3 regions of the Priestia sp. USM5 genome follow, and region 3 is predicted to be linked to each of the others. Evidence: riboswitches for the same ligand, from Rfam matches in the RefSeq annotation. Region 3 holds a riboswitch; each other region holds the start of a gene.
What was found. Region 3 has a riboswitch for cobalamin ahead of ACWATA_RS09585 (cobyric acid synthase). Riboswitches for the same ligand answer to the same signal wherever they lie in the genome.
Positions count from the first base shown of each region.

Region 1: it holds a riboswitch for cobalamin, as region 3 does, so the genes downstream of both, ACWATA_RS22755 (HoxN/HupN/NixA family nickel/cobalt transporter) here and ACWATA_RS09585 (cobyric acid synthase) in region 3, are expected to answer to the same signal.
Region 2: it holds a riboswitch for cobalamin, as region 3 does, so the genes downstream of both, ACWATA_RS00125 (ribonucleoside-diphosphate reductase subunit alpha) here and ACWATA_RS09585 (cobyric acid synthase) in region 3, are expected to answer to the same signal.

Region 1 covers NZ_JBSGKN010000001.1:4,325,520-4,332,208, reverse strand. The annotation lists gene ACWATA_RS22775 (ABC transporter permease) at 1-346, shown strand, start outside; gene ACWATA_RS22770 (ABC transporter ATP-binding protein) at 348-1,280, shown strand; gene ACWATA_RS22765 (undecaprenyl-diphosphatase) at 1,427-2,020, shown strand; gene ACWATA_RS22760 (organic hydroperoxide resistance protein) at 2,172-2,591, shown strand; cobalamin riboswitch at 2,697-2,879, shown strand; gene ACWATA_RS22755 (HoxN/HupN/NixA family nickel/cobalt transporter) at 3,013-3,810, shown strand; gene ACWATA_RS22750 (M20 family metallopeptidase) at 4,042-5,205, shown strand; gene ACWATA_RS22745 (DoxX family protein) at 5,273-5,695, opposite strand; gene ACWATA_RS22740 (type 1 glutamine amidotransferase domain-containing protein) at 5,998-6,522, shown strand; gene ACWATA_RS22735 (hypothetical protein) at 6,655-6,689, opposite strand, start outside.
Region 2 covers NZ_JBSGKN010000001.1:16,771-23,459, forward strand. The annotation lists gene ACWATA_RS00115 (o-succinylbenzoate--CoA ligase) at 1-892, shown strand, start outside; gene menC (o-succinylbenzoate synthase) at 896-1,999, shown strand; cobalamin riboswitch at 2,278-2,463, shown strand; gene ACWATA_RS00125 (ribonucleoside-diphosphate reductase subunit alpha) at 2,597-4,840, shown strand; gene ACWATA_RS00130 (ribonucleotide-diphosphate reductase subunit beta) at 4,857-5,900, shown strand; gene ACWATA_RS00135 (hypothetical protein) at 5,930-6,133, opposite strand; gene ACWATA_RS00140 (DUF1540 domain-containing protein) at 6,200-6,358, opposite strand; gene ACWATA_RS00145 (DUF2325 domain-containing protein) at 6,566-6,689, shown strand, end outside.
Region 3 covers NZ_JBSGKN010000001.1:1,743,193-1,749,881, reverse strand. The annotation lists gene ACWATA_RS09595 (ABC transporter ATP-binding protein) at 1-327, opposite strand, end outside; gene ACWATA_RS09590 (FecCD family ABC transporter permease) at 324-1,382, opposite strand; gene ACWATA_RS09585 (cobyric acid synthase) at 1,588-3,114, opposite strand; cobalamin riboswitch at 3,207-3,386, opposite strand; gene ACWATA_RS09580 (YdcF family protein) at 3,534-4,097, shown strand; gene ACWATA_RS09575 (APC family permease) at 4,156-5,727, opposite strand; gene ACWATA_RS09570 (nitroreductase family protein) at 6,152-6,689, opposite strand, start outside.

The DNA.
Region 1 (6,689 bases), 2.6 Mb from region 3:
CTCTATTTCATTTCTACTGATTGGTTTTATTTCGCATCATTTTTCTTTTTATATATTTTTAGAGTGCCTGCTATTCACTACTTGTATCATTTCATCTGTTTTAATGCTTTCAGCTTTACTATCAAATCCAATTCATACTATGTTTTTATCAATTATTTTATCAATTGTTTTACCGGTACTGAGCGTATGGAGCATATTTTCATCAAAAGCGTACATTGCATGGTTTAAGTATGTGACACCTTACTACTATTTAAAGTTGGAGAAAGGGTATTTAACGGTTCTTCTTATTTTTGCAGCACTTTGTCTATGTACGGCACTTTGGAGTTTTAAAAGGAGAGAAGTATAATATGTATGCTATAGAAACAAGTAAATTAACTAAAAAGTATGGATCAAAAACAATTGTTAACAGTATTAATTTACAGGTACCACAAGGAGAAATTTACGGATTTTTAGGGAGAAACGGAGCAGGGAAGTCTACATTTATTAATATGCTTACTGGCGTTTCATTTCCTTCAGCGGGAGAATTTACGCTGCTGGGACAGAGTGATATTGATTTAGAGCTTCAGAAGAAAATAGGCGTGCTTCCTGACTATGCTACCTTTTATGATGAGATGACGGCACTCAATCATTTGCGCTATTTTTTAAAGATAAACGGACATCGTTTTTCTAAAGAACACTGTAGTAATGTACTGAAGAAAGTAGGATTAGAAGGACATGACCATCAGAAAGTTGGAAAGTTTTCATTTGGAATGAAAAAGAAGTTAGGAATTGCTCAAGCGATTGTAACAGACCCAGATCTTGTCTTTTTAGATGAACCAACTTCTGGAGTAGATATTGAATCTGCTCTCCACATTCATGAATTAATAAGAGAACTTCAAAATCAAGGCAAGACAATTTTTATGACGTCTCATAATTTAAATGAAGTTGAGAAGATTTGTACACGTGTAGCGATTATGAAAAATGGTGTTATTTTAGTAGAAGGGACAATGGAAGAACTGCGTTTTCAATACCAAGCGAAAAAAACGGTGATGATTAAACATGATCCTTACCCAAGCAGTCATAAAGCATATATTCAACAGTTTTTCCGTACGGTGAGTCCGGACGTGGAATACCATCACACGTACACAAAAGTGATGCTTCAAAAAGAGAGAAATATCCCTCTGATTATTCGCGAATTGATTCAATGCGGCATCGATATTTATCAAATTCACGTAGAAGAGCCTTCTTTAGAAGAAATCTTTTTGCAACAAAACATCGTGGATCATTCGCAGGTAAGTTAATGGGCAAAAATCTGTTGGCTTACCACTCAGCCTGACTAAGTCATTTATAAATACCAGTTAGGAAGCCTCTGACAAAAACATGTTCATTTTCCCAAGAAACTGATAAGATAGCTAATGACATTTAAAAATAAGAAAGGATTTCGATTATGTTATCAGCTATTAATTCAGTAGACTATACCATTTTCCATGCGGTGAATCAGTACGCCTCGCATGTGAAGTTTGTAGATTCGCTAATGGTATTCTTTGCAGATTATGCCCAGTATGTACTTATTGTTTTACTCGTCTTGTTTTTACTTATTAATAAAAACGGCAGCCGTGTTGTAGCATTTCAAGCTTTATGTGCTTGTGCCACAGGAGTCATTATCAATAAAGTGATTAGTTTATTTGCTTATCGAGATCGTCCGTTTATCTCTCACCACGTGAATCAGCTTATTGATCACGCCGCGAATTCTTCATTTCCAAGCGATCATGCTACATCTGCATTAGTTATCACTTTTACCATCTGGCTGCATTTCAAACGTTCAGGGCGCATGTGGGTTGTCATGGGTGCACTCATTGCATTTTCACGCGTATGGGTTGGCGTTCACTATCCATTCGATGTGTTAACAGGAGCCGCTTTAGGCTGCGTGCTGGCGCTGTTTATTCATTATGTTATTTTTAATACGAAACTGATGAGGGCTATTACCAACTTGTCTATTTTTCGAAAATCACCTTATGACGAACAGTCTCAATATTATTAAGAAAAAGTCGCATATACGCGGCTTTTTTTATTGGAAAATTTTTAATGTATTTAACACTTGTTTTTTAAAATTGAATTGTGTACAATTAAATTACAGAAACGATAAATAAAAAATTTTAATAAAATTACTAAAAAAGAGGAGAGATTTATACATGAAAGCTTTATATGAAACGACAGTCGTTAACACAGGTGGAAGAACAGGAGAAGTTCATTCTTTAGATAATATCTTTAATTTAGACGTTGCAACACCTCCAGCGCTTGGTGGAGAAGCAACAACAGCAACAAACCCAGAGCAGCTATTTGCAGCTGGATACAGTGCTTGTTTCAACAGCGCGTTAGAATTTATGTTGAAAAAACATAACGTAGAAATTAAAAGCAGTGAAGTAAAAGCTACGGTTCAGCTGCTTCCAGATAAAGCTGATCAAGGAGTGAAAATTGCTGTAGCGCTTGAAGCTCATATCGAAGGTTTAGATTTAGAAACAGCTAAAAAATATGTAGACCTAGCCCACTCATACTGCCCGTATTCAAAAGCAATCAGCGGCAACGTAGACGTAACGGTAGAAGTAGTTTAATTGCTTTAAAAAGCCCTGCTAAGCATGTAAAGCTCAGCAGGGCTTTTTTATTTGAATTTTCTCTATTCATTTGTAAGGAGTACTAGTATAATGAGGAAGAAAATGAATCATTCGCACAGTTTAGGTGCTCTTACATAGCGTAAGAGGTAACAGGGAATCGAGTGCAAATCTCGAGCGGTCCAGCCACTGTAAGCAGGGAGTTTTCTATCTTATCGTCACTCAAAACGGGGAAGGCGGTAGAAAATGATGATCTCAAGCCAGGAGACCTACCTATTCTGTACACTTGACTCTTCTAGGAAAGAGGCGGTGTATCAAGGTACGCAGTGAGCAATTACTGTTTATTTTCATATGCCGACACATCCTCAATTTCTATAGAATTGAGGCTTTTTTACGTTTTATTTTAAAAAAAGGAGTGTAGGAAATGGAAGGTTTATCAGTTTTTTTACTTGTCTTTTTATTAGGAATCAGGCACGGATTAGATGCAGATCACTTAGCTTTTATTGATGGCCAGACCCGATATAATTGGCGAATGGGCAGCCGTTTTGCTCCGTGGGTCGGAACGCTGTTTTCACTAGGTCATGGAGGAATGGTGGCCGTCACGGCCGGGGTGCTGGGCGTAGTGATGAAGAATTTTACGTTTCCAGCATATTTCGATCATTTTGCATCTTGGGTATCTATCATCTCTCTCTTTCTGATTGGGACATTAAACACATATCATTTGCTTCGAACTAAAAACAAAGAAGAAGAGTTTCAGGTGAGCGGGTTAAAAGGGAAGTTTATTCCGAAAATCGCAAAAGGAACAACGAATCCTTTTTTAATTATTCTTGTAGGAGCGCTGTTTGCCCTAGCGGCTGAAACGGTCAGTCAAACGGCCGTGTGGTCTCTAGCTGTAGGGAACGCAGGCAAATATACGCCGCTTTTATTAGGACTAGTATTTATGTTTGGTATGATGCTGACAGATACAATCGATTCACTGATTGTACATAAAATGGTGAATGAATCGAGTAAGTTTGGGCAATCTGCTTCCCGCTTGATGGGCTGGGTTATTGTTATCCTCGCATACGGGGTGTCCTTCTACTTAGCATTCACTGTCTTTAATCCATGGGCCGAAGTAAACTTTGAAATGGTTGGCGTTATTTTGTTTGTTTTTTTAGTGTCTATGTTTGTTTTTGTAAGTGTGAAGTCAAAAGGGAAAAATATCAAAATAAATGTCAATTAATAAAATGAAAGCTTTAATCTGTTGAAGATTGAAGCTTTTTTGTATAAATTTGTTGAAGTTTATGGCTATTTTCGGTCGGTTATGAATAAGTTAAAGTATTATCTGTATTTTAAGGATGGAAAATTGTCTGAAAACCATTATAATTAAGGATAATTTAAGGTCGTTATGTGAAACGTAGAACATACTCATACGTACGATAAATAAAAGCAATGAATGCACAAGCAGCAGGGGTTGTTTGGAGGAGGAATTGATTTGAGTCAGGTAATGGTAGAACAAAGCGTATTTAGTTATTTAAAAGAACATGAACAAGAGATGCTCGAAGATTTAGTTGGATTTGTGAAAAAAGAATCACCGTCCTACAGTAAAGAGTTAGTGGATCAGTGTGGAATGTATTTAACGCAGCTGTTTCAGAAGCGTTTAGGCGTAGGGTATGAAATCATAGAAGAAAAAGAAGTAGGAAACCACTTGAAATTTACGATTGGAGAAGGAGAGAAGCAGCTTTTAATTATCGGTCACTTTGACACGGTATGGGAAAAGGGAAGGCTGAGTCTAAGAACAGAAGGAAACAAGCTTTATGGTCCGGGAATTTTAGATATGAAAGGCGGCATTGTGCAATCAATATGGGCAATTAAAGCGATTCAAGAGCTCGGCTTAGAAATGGATAAAAAAATTGTGTTTTTCTGCAATTCAGATGAAGAGATTGGATCAATTTCCTCTAAAAAATATATAGAAGAAGAAGCACAAAGAAGTGAAGCAGTGCTAGTAGCAGAACCTGCGGTGGCGGGTTCAGGTGCGTTAAAAACGTCGCGCAAAGGAGCGGGGATTTTCACCGTAAAGGTGTGGGGACGAGCAGCCCACGCTGGTAATCACCACAAAGAAGGAATCAATGCTATTGAAGAGCTAGCGCGCCAAGTGATTTTTCTGCAGAGCTTAACCGATTATGAAAAAGGTACAACGGTGAACGTTGGGACATTTACCGGAGGCAGCGGTACGAATGTAGTGCCGGAATATGCAGAAGCGCACGTGGATTTACGTGTTTCTACAGAAGAAGAAGCAAAACGTATGACGGATATTATTTTGAATTTAACGCCCATTTTAAAAGGGATTAAGATTGAAGTAACAGGAGGCATGAACCGTCCTCCAATGGTTAAGTCTAAACAAACGGAAGAGTTATTTGAATGCGCTCAGTTGATTGCGGCCAAACTGGGTATGAAATTAGAAGAAGCAGCTGTTGGAGGCGGAAGTGATGGCAATTTTACAGCGGCTATTGGCATTCCCACGTTGGATGGATTAGGAGCATGCGGAAAAGGAATACATGCAGAATATGAACATATTCAAATTGATACGTTGTCCGAGCGTTCTTCTTTATTTGCGAATTTGCTGCTTCAAATATAAAAAAAGCCCGCCTCAAACGGCGGGACTAACCTGAAAGCTTATATTGGGAGAGTATAAGCTTTCTTTTTTATTTACTGCTTTCTTCTTGAAGAGAAAAAGCAGTTTCTTTCTTTTTAAATACCACTTTATCAAGAGCAAGGAACTGGCTTCCTGCAACAAATAAGTGAGCAGACATGGCAATTAAGGCAATATCAAACTCAAACCCGCCAACGAATCCGCTTTTAAGCTTGGCTGTAAAAATAGCGCCAAGCATAACTGCCACAAATAAAGCAGCTACGACTCTTGTTGCTAGACCAAGAATAATCAGAACCCCACCTACAAGTTCAATTGTTGCCACAATATATGCCATGAAACCAGGGATTCCTAAGCTATCGAAGAAGCCTACTGTATTTTCAATTCCCCCTTGCCATTTTTGAAAGCCGTGTACTAAAAATGTAAAACCTAATACTAAACGAATAATAAGCGACCCAATTTCGACGTTTTTATTCACTTTACTTCCTCCTTTAAGTGTATTTGAAAAACACTACATTATGTAGTGTAAAAGCCCGTAAAAAGAAATGTAGCAATTAAATAAAGTCTTTCTTATTTGGATAATTTTACAACATTATGAACATCACACTACACATTGTAGTGTGATGTTTGTCCCCAGTCAAGTAAAAATATAAAATTAGATCATTTGGCATACAAAAAATTTCTGAAGGGCACTTGAAAAATCCTTTAATTATGTACAATTTAGTTCCTTATTTTCAATCTTATTCTCCAACATGCTATACTGATGGCGGAGGTGTTACGATGCGCTTAGAAAATAAAAGAGTTATTGCGCTTGTTAGTGCAGACTTTGAAGATCTAGAACTATGGTATCCAGTGATGCGTCTTCGCGAAGAAGGAGCAGAAGTACATTTAGTTGGAGAAAAAGCAAACGAAACGTACATGGGGAAATACGGTGTTCCAGCCGTATCGGACTATGCATTTAAAGATGTTGATCCAGCTGAATATGACGCTATTTTAGTACCTGGAGGCTGGGCGCCGGATAAACTGCGCCGCTACCCTGAAGTAATTGAAATGGTTCGTCATATGGATGAACAGCAAAAGCCAATCGGCCAAATCTGCCATGCAGGATGGGTATTAATCTCTGCAAAAATCTTAGATGGCCGAAACGTAACAAGTACGCCAGGAATCAAAGATGATATGGAAAATGCGGGAGCTATTTGGCATGATGAAGCAGTCGTAATCGACGGCCACATCATTTCAAGCCGCCGTCCGCCAGACCTTCCTCCTTATGCAAAAGCATTTGCTGATGTACTAGCAGAGCAATAAGAAAAAAGCCGAAACCATATTGGTTTTGGCTTTTTTATAAGATTCCCTAAAAAAAGAAATGATAAAGTAAATAAAAAATCATCATTAAAAAAGCGAGCAGATGCATCTGCTCGCTTTTGTTCGTGTTTCTTATCAGTAACTTGCTTTTTGCAAGTGTAAAAACAAAA
Region 2 (6,689 bases), 1.7 Mb from region 3:
AGCGGTTCCTTTGTTTCATATTAGCGGATTATCCATTTTAATGCGGAGCGTCTTTTACGGAATGAAAATCATTTTAGAAGAACGATTTGAAGCAAGAGCGGTGAATGAAGCCATTGAAAACAAAGGAGTAACAATTATTTCGGTTGTCACTTCCATGCTATCGAATATGCTGGATGAATTAGCTGAACGTAAATACCCAAATACATTTCGCTGTATGCTTTTAGGAGGAGGACCCGCACCGCTTACTATTTTAGAGGCTTGTGTGAATAAAGAAATTCCTGTTTATCAAACGTATGGAATGACAGAAACATCTTCACAGTTCGTTACGCTTTCACCTGAAGATAGTTTGCGAAAACTGGGATCAGCAGGTAAACCATTATTTCCGTGTGCAATGAAAATTGTAGATGAGAATGGAAATGAAACACGTGAAGCAGGAGAAATCATTGTTAAAGGTCCAAATGTTACAAAAGGATATTTAAATAAACCTGAAGCTACTAAAAAAGCCCTTCAACAAGGCTGGTTCTATACAGGAGATATCGGGAAAGTGGATGAAGAAGGCTTTCTATATGTATTAGACAGACGTTCGGACCTTATTATTTCAGGTGGAGAAAATGTATATCCAGCTGAAATTGAAAATGTTTTGTTGAAGCATCCCGCTGTTAAAGAGGCCGGTGTAACGGGAGTAGCCGATGGAAAATGGGGACAAGTTCCTGCAGCATGCATTGTTATAAACGAAGACGTTTCAGATGAAGAGTTATCTTTACACATTCAACAATTTTTAGCAAAGTACAAACTTCCAAAGTATTTCGTTCGAGTAGAGGAGCTGCCGCGAACGGCCTCTAATAAAATCATACGCCGGAAGCTATCATCGTTCATACAGAAAGGAATTTAATCGATGATTATCAAAAAAGTACATCTTTATAAAATTGACATGAAGCTTCTTTCTCCTTTTTCAACAAGCTATGGTACGGTCCAGGATCGAGAATTGATTTTGCTTGAAGTAGAAGATGAAAAAGGATTTACAGGATGGGGAGAAGTCGTTGCTTTTTCATCTCCTTGGTATACGGAAGAAACGATTCAGACATGTTTTCATATGTTAGACGATTTTTTAATTCCTTCGCTTCTTCACCAGCAGCTTCAAAAACCAGAGGATGTTCAAAAGTTATTCAAACCTCTAAAGCGGAACAACATGGCTAAAGCAGCTTTGGACTGTGCTGTATGGGATTTGTATGCAAAGCGCCAAAATAAGCCCTTAGCTGAAGTAATTGGCGGAATAAGGCCTGCTGTAGAAGCTGGAGTGGTAGTTGGCTTAAATGATATTTCCATCATGAAAGAACAAATAAAGACTTATATGAAAGATGGTTATAAGCGCTTTAAAGTGAAAATTAAGCCAGGCGCTGACTATGAGCTACTGAAACAAATTCGAGATGAATTTCCAAGCATTCCTCTTATGGCTGATGCCAATTCAGCCTATACGTTAAGCGATAGTGATTCATTGAAAAAACTAGATGAATTGAATTTAATGATGATCGAACAGCCGTTAAGTTCGGATGATATCCTTGATCATCGATTATTACAAAAGCAAATGAAGACGCCGATTTGCTTAGATGAAAGTATTGTGAGCTATGAAGATGCACGTCATGCAATCGAACAAAAAAGCTGCAAGATTATCAATGTGAAAATCGGTCGAGTTGGCGGAATGTCTGTAGCAAAAAAAATTCATGATTTATGCGCCCTACATGGTGTAAGGCTTTGGGTTGGCGGAATGTTAGAAGCCGGGATTTCACGAGCTCATAACATCGCCCTTGCCACACTGCCTTCTTTCACGATACCAGGTGACATTTCTGCGTCGTCTCGCTATTGGGAAAAAGATATTATTAAGCCCGAAGTAGAGGTAGAAGCCGGAGTAATAAAGGTGAAGGAAAAACCGGGGATCGGATACGATATTGATAAAAAGTTTATCAAAACAATCACAGCATTTGAAAAAGAATACAAATAATTAAAAACCGTTTTTTATGAAAAACGGTTTTTTTATTGATGTTGGCAATGTTTAGTAGAAAAATAGGACAAATTTTTTAAAAAGAGCACATTGTTCCATCAAGCGTGTCAAAACATGTTATGATGGAGTAGTTTGATGAAAAAAGTCGAAGGATTTTATCGTAAAAAACAAAATTATTTTTGAAAATAGGTTGATAGTTTTCTAAGTTGTCCTATATAATGTGTTTATAACATAACACAATATGTTGTTTGTTAAACAATAATAAAATACTATATTTTGTGTTTTCCAGTGAAAAAGGTGTCTGATAAAAAGACTTAAAAGGGAATTTGGTGAAAATCCAAAGCTGTCCCCGCAACTGTGAATGCTGATGAAATAAGGAGATCCACTGTGAGTAAACATCATGGGAAGGCCTTAAAGTAAAAAGAAGCATAAGTCAGGAGACCTGCCTTTTTTATGTCGTTTTATCTTCTTCGGGAGGTGAGAGGGTAGAGCGAGGATTGAGAAAAGACTTAGTGTCTTCTTCTATCTTCGTTCTATTCGCTCACCGAGGTACGGTGAGCGATTTTTTATTTTGAAGTGAAGAGAGGAGCCATATTTATGGTGAATACATTAAAGCCTACAATTCTACATGAATTAACTGCATATATTGAACGTTTAAAAAAAGAATTTACGCAGCTTGATTTTTCTTTGTATGAGGAAAAGGTTATTCAAACTGTTACAGTAAAGGAAAATATGACGGACGAAAAGGTTGCAAACGTACTAATTTTGGCAGCCCTAGAGCGTATTTCAATGGAAGAACCAGATTGGACGTACGTGGCGGCAGACGTCTACTTAAACGAACTATATCGAAAAGCAGCGGACAACCGAGGTTATGATAAAAAAGAGAAGTACGGTTCGTTTTATCAGCTTATTCAAGAACTAACAAAAATCGGCATTTATAATAAACAGCTATTAAAAACATATACAGAAGAAGAAATTAATGAAATTGCTTCAGTCATTATTCCTGAACGCGATCGTTTATTTACATACATTGGATTGCTGACATTAGCAGATCGCTATTTAGCGACATCACATGATAAGCGTGTATACGAATTACCGCAAGAACGTTTTCTTATCATTGCTATGACGCTGATGTCTCAAGAAAAGAAAGAAAATCGAACAGCATTAGTAAAAGAAGCGTACTGGGCGCTTTCTAGTCTATATATGACGGTTGCCACACCAACACTCTCAAACGCAGGAAAGAGCTACGGACAGCTATCTAGCTGCTTTATTGATACGATTGATGACAGCTTACGCGGTATTTATGATAGCAATACAGATTTGGCCACGCTTAGTAAAAATGGAGGCGGAATTGGTGTCTACCTCGGTCATATTAGAAGCCGAGGAAGTGATATAAAAGGTTTTAAAGGCGTATCATCAGGAACAATTCCATGGATGAAACAGCTAAATAATACGGCTGTAAGTGTCGATCAGCTAGGTCAACGACAAGGAGCTATTGCCGTATATTTAGACGTTTGGCATAAAGACATTTTTTCATTCTTAGACGCGCGTTTGAACAATGGTGATGAACGCCAGCGCACGCATGATTTATTCACTGGCGTATGTTTGCCAGATTTGTTTATGGAAAAAGTAGAAGCACGTGAAGACTGGCACTTATTCGATCCTCACGAAGTTCGTACGCTGATGGGCTACTCGTTAGAAGATTTTTATGATGAAGAAGAAGGCAGCGGTTCGTTCCGCACTCGTTACGCTGAGTGTGTAAACAATGAACAGCTTTCAAGAGAAACAGTGCCTGCTATTGAGATCTTCAAGCGCATTATGCTTTCGCAGCTTGAAACCGGAACTCCTTATATGTTCTATCGTGATACGGTTAACCGAGCTAATCAAAACCGACACGCGGGCATGATTTACTGCAGTAACTTATGTACAGAAATCACGCAAAACCAAAGTACAACGGTCGTAACAGAGGAAATTACGGAAGACGGAAAAATTATTATTACAAAGAATCCGGGCGATTTTGTTGTATGTAATCTTTCTTCTATTAACTTAGCGAGAGCCGTAACTGAAGATGTACTTGAACGTTTAATTCCAATTCAAGTACGCATGCTTGATAATGTTATTGAGTTAAATGATTTGCCGGTACTTCAAGCAAAGCTAACGAATCAAAAGTACCGCGCAGTAGGGCTTGGCACATTTGGCTGGAACCATTTGCTTGCCTTAAAGAAAATAGCATGGGAGACAGATGAAGCGGTAGCATATTGCGATGAATTGTATGAACAAATTTCTTACTTAACCGTGCAGGCAAGCATGAACTTAGCTAAAGAAAAAGGCGCATATCCATTATTTAAAGGCTCAGATTTTGAGTCAGGCGCTTATTTTGAAACACGTGAATATACGAGCGAAGCGTGGAGTGAACTGCGTAGCGAAGTTCAAAGCAATGGGATAAGAAATGGATATTTAATGGCTGTAGCACCTAATTCATCAACATCTATTATCGCGGGTTCTACGGCAAGTATTGATCCGATTTTCCGTAAGTTTTATTCAGAGGAAAAGAAAAACTATAAAATCCCAGTGACGGCACCAGATTTATCGCCAGCAACAAACTGGTATTATAAGTCCGTTTATTTAATTGATCAGCACTGGAGCATTAAGCAAAACGCCAAGCGCCAGCGTCATATTGATCAATCTATTTCATTCAATTTATATGTACAAAATGATATCCGAGCAAAAGAGCTGCTGGATCTTCATATGACGGCATGGAAAGAAAAATTAAAAACGACCTATTACGTACGTTCAACATCAAGTGAAGTCATTGAAGAATGTGAAAGCTGTCATAGTTAAAAGGAGTGAATAATTGATGACAAGCATGTTAAAACGAGAATTAATGAACGAAACAGCTCCGAACCGTTCGACAGGAATCATCAACGGCAAGAGCTCCAATATTCTAAACTGGGATGACGTCCGATTTTCATGGGCGTTCCCTAAATACAAGCGTATGCTAGCTAATTTCTGGACGCCGTTTGAAATTAATATGGGGCAAGATATTAAACAGTTCCCTCAGTTAACCGCTGACGAACAAGAGAGCTTTCTAAAAATTATTGGCCTGCTGGCGCTACTGGACAGTATTCAATCAGATTATGCTAGCAAAGTAGCTGACTATGTAACCGATTCTTCGATTAACGCTCTAATGATTATTTTAGCGCAGCAAGAAGTGGTTCATAATCATTCGTATTCATATGTTTTATCAAGTCTTGTACCAAAAGGAAAACAAGATGAAGTATTTGAATACTGGCGTACAGACGAAAAGCTTCGCGCACGAAATGACTTTATTACAAACGGATATAAAGCATTTAGCGAAGAAGCAACGGTTGAAAACTTTTTGAAGTCTATGGTATATGATGTTATTTTAGAAGGACTTTTCTTCTATAGCGGATTTGCGTTCTTCTATAATCTTGCGAGAAATCAAAAGATGGTGGCGACATCTACGATGATTAATTATATCAATCGTGATGAACAGCTTCACGTTGGGTTATTTGAAAAGATTTTCAAGGAAGTACTAAATGAAAATCCAGCTTATCGTACGGAGGAGCTAGAAACGTTTGTAGTTGAAACGTTCCAAGAGGCAGCTCGTCTTGAAATTGAATGGGCGGAATCTGTTATTGGAGAAAAATTCGACGGCATTACGATGAAAGAACTGCAGCAGTACATTGAATATATGGCGAATAAACGCTGTAATCAGTTAGGCTTCGGTCGAGCTGCTTTCCCAGAAGCACCGATTGAAAATCCTCTTCGTTGGATTATTGCTTATCAAGAGGTAGATTTAGGGAAAACCGATTTCTTTGAACAGAAATCACGACAATATACAAAAGCATCAGATGCAAATGGATTTGATGATCTATAAACACAAAAGCTGACTAATTTCCTTATTGATTAGTCAGCTTTTTTTAAGTGAATAAGTCCAAGTTCTAACGCACGTGTGGTAATTAAGTCATCAATTTCTTCTGGAATGTTTTCAAGTGTTCCCCATTTGTATGTCCATAAATGAGTAAATGATTGTACATAGATTGGAAAGGTTTGTTCATTTGCTTTTATGGCTTCTTCTTTAAAAAAATGAATCAGTTGTTCAGTCTTCATACTAGTCTCCTTTTTTATAATCTTGAAGAGAGAAAAAAGACAACCCAGAGGCTGTCCTTTTGCGGGTTACGCTTCAGTTGGCTTGAACGTTTTACAGTCTGTTTCATAGCTGCTTGCTGCATGTTTTCCGCTATGACTTACTACGTAAATTTCTTCTGCACTGCAGTGATTTCCATTTTTCCAAAAGTGACAGTTGTTTACTTCACAAAGAATGTTTTGTTCCAACGTTAACCCTCCTTTGTATGTGATAGCTATAGTATGGTCAAAATTCAACTAACTTATAAGAAAGGTGGTAGACTTTCATTTTAATTGAGAATTTTTATCAATTAAACATTGACAAAGAGAATCATTCTCAATTAAACTGTATATATAGTAAAGAATACAGGTTGTTGTCAAATCATTAAATGAATAATTAATTGGGAGGGAACAAACATGTCATCAGTCATGGTTGTAGGAGGAGACAGGTTAAAGCATATTACAGATCGTCTAGCGGGAGAAGGGTTTAATGAAGTAATTCATTTAGATGGCCGTAAAAGTAATATGGTGAAGCGAGAAA
Region 3 (6,689 bases):
CAAACCTTTTGCCTGATAAGGATAACGTCCCAGTGAAACAATTTCTTGAACCGTAAATTCTAATCCAATTTGATTTTCTTGCGTCATGACTGCAACTTTTTGCGCCAGTTGTTTTGGTGAATAAGCCTTCACTGACTTCCCTTCTACCTTCACTTCTCCTGATTGAGTGGTTAATACATTCATAATTAAGCGAATAAGCGTTGTTTTTCCGCTTCCATTTGGTCCTAGTAAAGCAACAAAAGAACCTTTGTCTACGGTGAACGTGATGTCACGAACGGTCGGTTTCTGTTTATCGTATCCTCCCGTCACATTATATAGTTCAATCATGATATTCCTCTTTTCCGCATACGTTCTTTTACAAGCAGCAGCGTAAAAATTGGCGAACCAATTAAGGCGGTTACGACTCCAATCGGCAGTTCACGAGGTTCTAATATCGTTCTTGCTAATAAATCGGCTAAAACCAAATAACTTCCTCCGATTAAAATAGAAAGCGGCAGTACATGCTTATGATTAGCTCCCGCTACGAGACGCACTACGTGGGGAATAACTAAGCCAACAAATCCAATTGCCCCAGATACTGATACCGCAGCCCCGGTTAATACGGATGCACCTATTAAAATCATTCTTTTTTTCTTCTTTACGTCTATCCCCATAAATTGAGCGGATTGATCGCCAAATGCTAAGCCGTTCAGCTCTTTCACATGTAACAGCAGCATAATCGTACCGACTAAAAAGAACGGCCCTAAAATTTGAATATGCGACCATCCTCTCATTGATACGCTTCCCATTAGCCAATATAAAACCTGCCTTACATCTTCTTCAGGAGAAAGAGCTACAATTAATGAAATAAGCGCGCTCATAAAGGATGATAAAATAATCCCCGCTAAGATGATGGTTTCATTGGCCAAATTGCCGCTTGCGAGTTTCGTAATACCAAAAACTAAAAGAAGAGTAATAAAACCAGATACGATGCCGACTACAGGCAGCGTGAAGATAGACAAACCAAAAATACTCCAGTGAAAATAAATTGCCATGACAGAGCCAAGGGTTGCACCTGAGGAAACTCCGATCGTGTAAGGATCCGCAAGAGAGTTTCTTAATAGCCCTTGAAAGGCAGCCCCTGCTATTGAAAGCGAAGCTCCTACTAAAAATGCCACCAGTACTCTTGGAAAACGAATTTGCCAAATGATTAAATCCATGTTTTCCGGACCATGATATAAGGATAGTCCGGTAAGGTGGCCAATAATAATTTTGATTGTATCTCCTACGGTTAACGAAACTGTACCAATAAATACTCCCATAATCACCGAAGTACATACAATAAATAAACTGACTATGTATAAAATAGATGCTTTGTTTAAAAAAATACGTTTAAAAATCAATACTTTCAGCTCCTCTAGGAAACGAGGCGTGATGTTTTACATTACATTAACCATTCATTTTCCTGTCCATAAACCATGTTTCCATCCTACATAGTATTGGAAACAATCATCTTTTATTTGTTACGAGTGCTAGACTGTTGAACTAGGCAACGTAGAATAGCGTACTAAAGTTCTCGGTGAAAAAACAAGCGAAAACCTCTACAAGCTACACTTTTTGTGCTTGCTCCGGGCTTTTATAGTTGTCTATTAAATGATACAGCTTTTCCATATCTACAGCTTCTCTCACATATGCTGCTGCTTTTGAAAAAGACTCCTCTTTTTGCAGGCGACTGTTGAATGTATCCGTAATAGGCGGCAATTTTTTATGTTTACGAATTTGATTAAGCAAAGCTCTGCGCAAAGCATCGTTATGAAACACATCATGAACATACGTGCCAATGATGTTGTCTTTAACCGTTCCTTCTTTTTGATCATCTACCACCGCAAAGGCTTCCGTCATGCTTTTAGAAATCGTCTTTCCCATATGAATTTCATAGCCTTCAATTGAAACCTTCTCACTCTCTAACTGAACATATCCAGAAACTCTTTCTGTTTTTTTGCTGGTTTTCATAACGGTTTCCACTGGAAGCAAACACAGCCCTTTAATAGATTCAATCCGGGACTCTACTGCATCGGGGTCCGTAATTGTCTCGCCTAACATTTGATATCCCCCGCAGATGCCAATAACGTGAGCGTTCGTTGCGTTCAAGACTTGATTAATGGCTAGATCCAGGCCGCTTTCTTGTAAAAACTGCGCATCTTCAATCGTATTTTTGCTTCCTGGTAAAACAATTAAATCAGGCGTACCTAGTTGTGATGGCTTGGTTACAAGTCTCACATGACAGTCTTCTTCTAAGCTTAGAGGATCAATGTCCGTAAAATTTGAGATGCGAGGATACGAGATAACCGCAATATCGATTTCTTTTAACGGATTCACAAGCGTTGAGTAATTTCTGAGTGATAGCGAATCTTCAGCGTCAATTTCCACGTCGTGCATATAAGGAATCACTCCTAGTACCGGAACTCCCGTGTATTCTTCAAACCACTTCAACCCCGGTTTTAAAAGCTCTAAGTCTCCTCGGAATTTATTGATTAACACTCCAATTACTCTAGGTTTATGTTCATCTGGAAGCAATTGAAGAGTACCCACCAGACTCGCAAAAACCCCTCCTTTATCAATGTCTCCTACTAACACAACAGGGGCTTGGGCTATCTTTGCTACGCGCATATTTACCAGTTCCCGATCGTTCAAATTCACTTCAGCAGGACTTCCAGCACCTTCAATCACAATTCGATCATAATGATTGGCAAGCTCTTTATAAGACTCCGTGATAACGTTCAAACCTTCATTAAAAAATTCTTGCCGATACTGAAAAGCAAACATATTACGAAGCGGCTTTCCATGAACGACAATTTGAGATTCATGATCACGAGTTGGTTTAATTAAAATAGGATTCATATTGGTTGTTGCTTCTACTCCAGCCGCTTCAGCTTGAATTCCTTGCGCTCTTCCAATTTCTTTTCCATCCATTGTAATGTATGAATTAAGCGCCATATTTTGCGATTTAAACGGTGCAGTTTGATAGCCGTCTTCTTTAAAAATACGGCAAAACGCTGTAGCAATCATGCTTTTTCCAGCGTCTGAGTGCGTTCCTTGAATCATAAGAGGTTTTCCTTTTTTCACTTTTTCCACTCCCTATCACATAAAAAAACCTTAACTGTAAAAGTCAAGGTTTGGTCATGCGCTCATTAACACATTGTCTTGACTTATTTCTCCCACCGAAAAATAAGGGGTTTTTAAAAGCAGGTCTCCTGGCTTATGCTTCATTTTACTTCTGCATCCTTCCTAGTTTGACTAGTGGGTCTTTGCAGGTTCATCCACATTTACAGTAGCGGGGGCTGCACCGGATTTACACCGATTTCCCTATTATCCTCCTTAGAGGCACTTTTAAAATCATTTATTCTTTATTGTAACGAATTTTATAACCATTCACAATAACGATTTTCTTCTATTATTATATATTACTGTGTTTATACTTATTTGGGTCTCGTATGCTATAATAACAATTATTTTCCAAACATCTTATGAAATAGCTAGGAAGGTGCTCGTAGTTGAAGAAAAAAATCATTTATATCTTTATTAGTTTGCTTGTTCTTTATGCTGTAATCATGTCTTTTTGTATGTATCAAACCGCTCATCAGCCTGTTCCGCAAAAAGCAGATTATGTGCTCATTTTAGGTTCGAAAGTAGACGGAGATCAAATGTCTCCTAGTTTAAAAGAACGAGCAAAAACGGCTTTATCTTATTTAAAGACTCATAAACAAACAAAAGTTATCGTAACGGGTGGAAAAGGATCCGATGAAGAAATTTCTGAAGCAGAAGCAGCCTATCGTTTTCTACGAAAAGAAGGAATTAAAAAGAATCGAATGATAAAAGAGGATCAGTCAACTTCTACTTTTGAGAATTTCACTTTCACTAAAAAGAAAGTTGATATTCAACACAAAAAAGTCGTGCTTGTTAGCAGTGATTTTCATTTATTTCGCGCCTCTATTATTGCCAAGCGTCAAGGTTTTGACGTTTATCCTTTAGGTGCAAAGACACCAAATTCAATTAAACTTCAAGCCTACTTTCGTGAGTATGCTGCTATCTTAAAAACGTGGCTGTTTGATAAATAAATAGAGTACGCCCCTATACAAACGAAAAACACGGCATGAATTCATGCCGTGTTTTTTATTAATCATCCGTATCGATAACTGCTTTTGGCAAACCCGTGTATTTCGCCCAGTAGAAAATACCGATTGAAACAAGAGCAATTAAAATTAAGTCAAGCGGGTTGCTTAGCACACCTTGTCCTCCACCAAATGAGCCTAGGTAAGAGATAACAAGCATAATAATATAATAAGCAACTAGCCACCAAGCAGATTTAAGCTGCTGTGCAAATTTTACAACGTCAGTTGGTACGTATTTCTTAAATGCTACGTAGATAACAACCATTAGAAGCTGTGATCCTAGAAGCCAAGAAATTGTCGTCCATCCTGACCAATATACGATGTATGAACAGAAGATAAATGACACAGGAGCAATAACGCTCATGCCTTTTAATTTGAAAGGCTTTTTAAGGTCTTTTGCATTTACTCTGAATGCAGCAGCTGAAATTGGCGCAATCGCATAAGACAGAATAAGTGCTACTGAACATACGTTTACTAGCGCTTCCCAAGAAGGAAATGGCAGTGTCCAGAATACGGACATTCCAAACGATAGCCATAGTGACGCACGTGGAATTCCTGTTTTCTTATCTACTTTTGAGAAACGTTTAAATAGTGTTCCATTACGAGACCAAGCATAAACTAAACGAGAAGTTGTATTCATGAAGATGTTCCCGTTACCGCCTGGTGATAAAATAGCATCAAAAATAACAAGCGTTACTAACCAGCCAAGGCCTAAAATAAGTGCAATATCTTTAAATGGTAAAGAGAATTGCTCTTGAATTGTTCCCCATCCTCCTGATAGCATATCAGCCGGAATGTTACCAATGAACAATACTTGCAGTGCTGTGTAAATAATCGCTGAAAGTACAATACAGATAATGAGCGCGATTGGAATATTACGCTGCGGGTTTTTAACTTCACTGGCTACAGAAACAATAGGGTGAAGTCCTAGGTAAGCAAACATAACGCCACCTGTTGAAATGGCTGCTTGAATACCATTAAAACCAAACGGAGTAAAATCGCCAGTTGTAAAGTTAGCTGATTTAAAGTGATAAGCTAACACGACGATAATTGTAAGAGGAACCGCATATTTGAACACAGATATAATAACATTTGACTTAGCAAATGCTTTTACACTTACGTAGTTAATGATAAAAAATAGCGTTAATAACGCGAACTGAAATAACCAGCCGATTGTAGTAGGCGATTCAGAACCATGTTTAGTTAGACCAGGAAGCCAAAACGCAACATACTGACGTACAGCCGTTACCTCGATGGCAATCAAACTTGTGTAAGCAATAATGGTAATGAATGAAATTAAGTAACCCACTAAATGACCATGTGAGTAAACCGGATAACGGATAATTCCACCGGTACGCGGCAGCGCTGCTCCAAGTTCAGCATACACTAAACCGATAAGTAAAATAATGACTCCGCCAATCAGCCACGAAAAACTTCCGGCTGGACCAGCCTTTGACGCTACGTTACTAACCGCAAATAACCAGGCGGAACCAAAAATAGCTCCCATCCCAATTAACGTTAGGTCAAGTAACGATATTGATTTTTTAAACTTTCCTTGATTTCCTTGATCAGACATAATATCCTCCTTTAAAATTTCCACTCCACATATCTACGCCCTTGCGTCCGATATGGGATTCTTTACATCATCCTCCTCTTACTAAGACCTCACAAGTGGATATGTTAACAAATATTCTCTAAAAAACCAAGTTAAAAACTTTTTTTTTTGTAAAACATCGTTGAATTGCTTATGTATAGCGCATAAATTCCACAGAAGATTTGAGGACTACTCCTCTTATTTAACCGCATTTTTCTTAGGTTAAACATAAAAGAATATTCAAACTATTTACCGTAAAAAAGGGTCTGAGATATAACAAAATCAACCGCTAGAAGCAGCTACATACGCAACGCCTACGCTTGCCATACCAATAAAAAAATCCGAACGATGAATCGTTCGGATTTTGCTTCAACTAAAATAATTTTGTCCGTACCTCTTTTTTTGCTTATTTAAATACTTTTACACGTTCACTTAGTGGTTGAAATTCTTTTTCACCCGCTGGCGCCACAGGATTACCAAATGGCATTTGGGCAATTAATTTCCATGAACTCGGAATATTCCAAGCTGCTTTTACTTCATCGTCAATCAATGGATTGTAATGCTGCAATGTTGCTCCTAGGCCTTCGAGCTCAAGCGCTGTCCAAATCACATGCTGCAGCATGCCTGATGATTGGTTAGACCAAACCGGGAAATTTTCGCTGTAAGATGCGAACTGCTTTTGCAGCCCTTCAACTACTTCTTGATCTTCAAAGAAAAGAACTGTTCCATAGCCGCTTCCGAATAAGTTCATTTTTTGATCCGTATCTGAAAAATTTTCAGCTGGAACAATTTTACGAAGCGTTTCTCTCGTAATATTCCACACTTTATCATGCTGTTCGCCAAATAAAACGACTACGCGTGCGCTTTGGGAATTAAATGCTGAAGGAGTATGTTTCACCGCAAAGTTAATAATTTCTTCAATTTTTTCTTCTGACATTTTTACA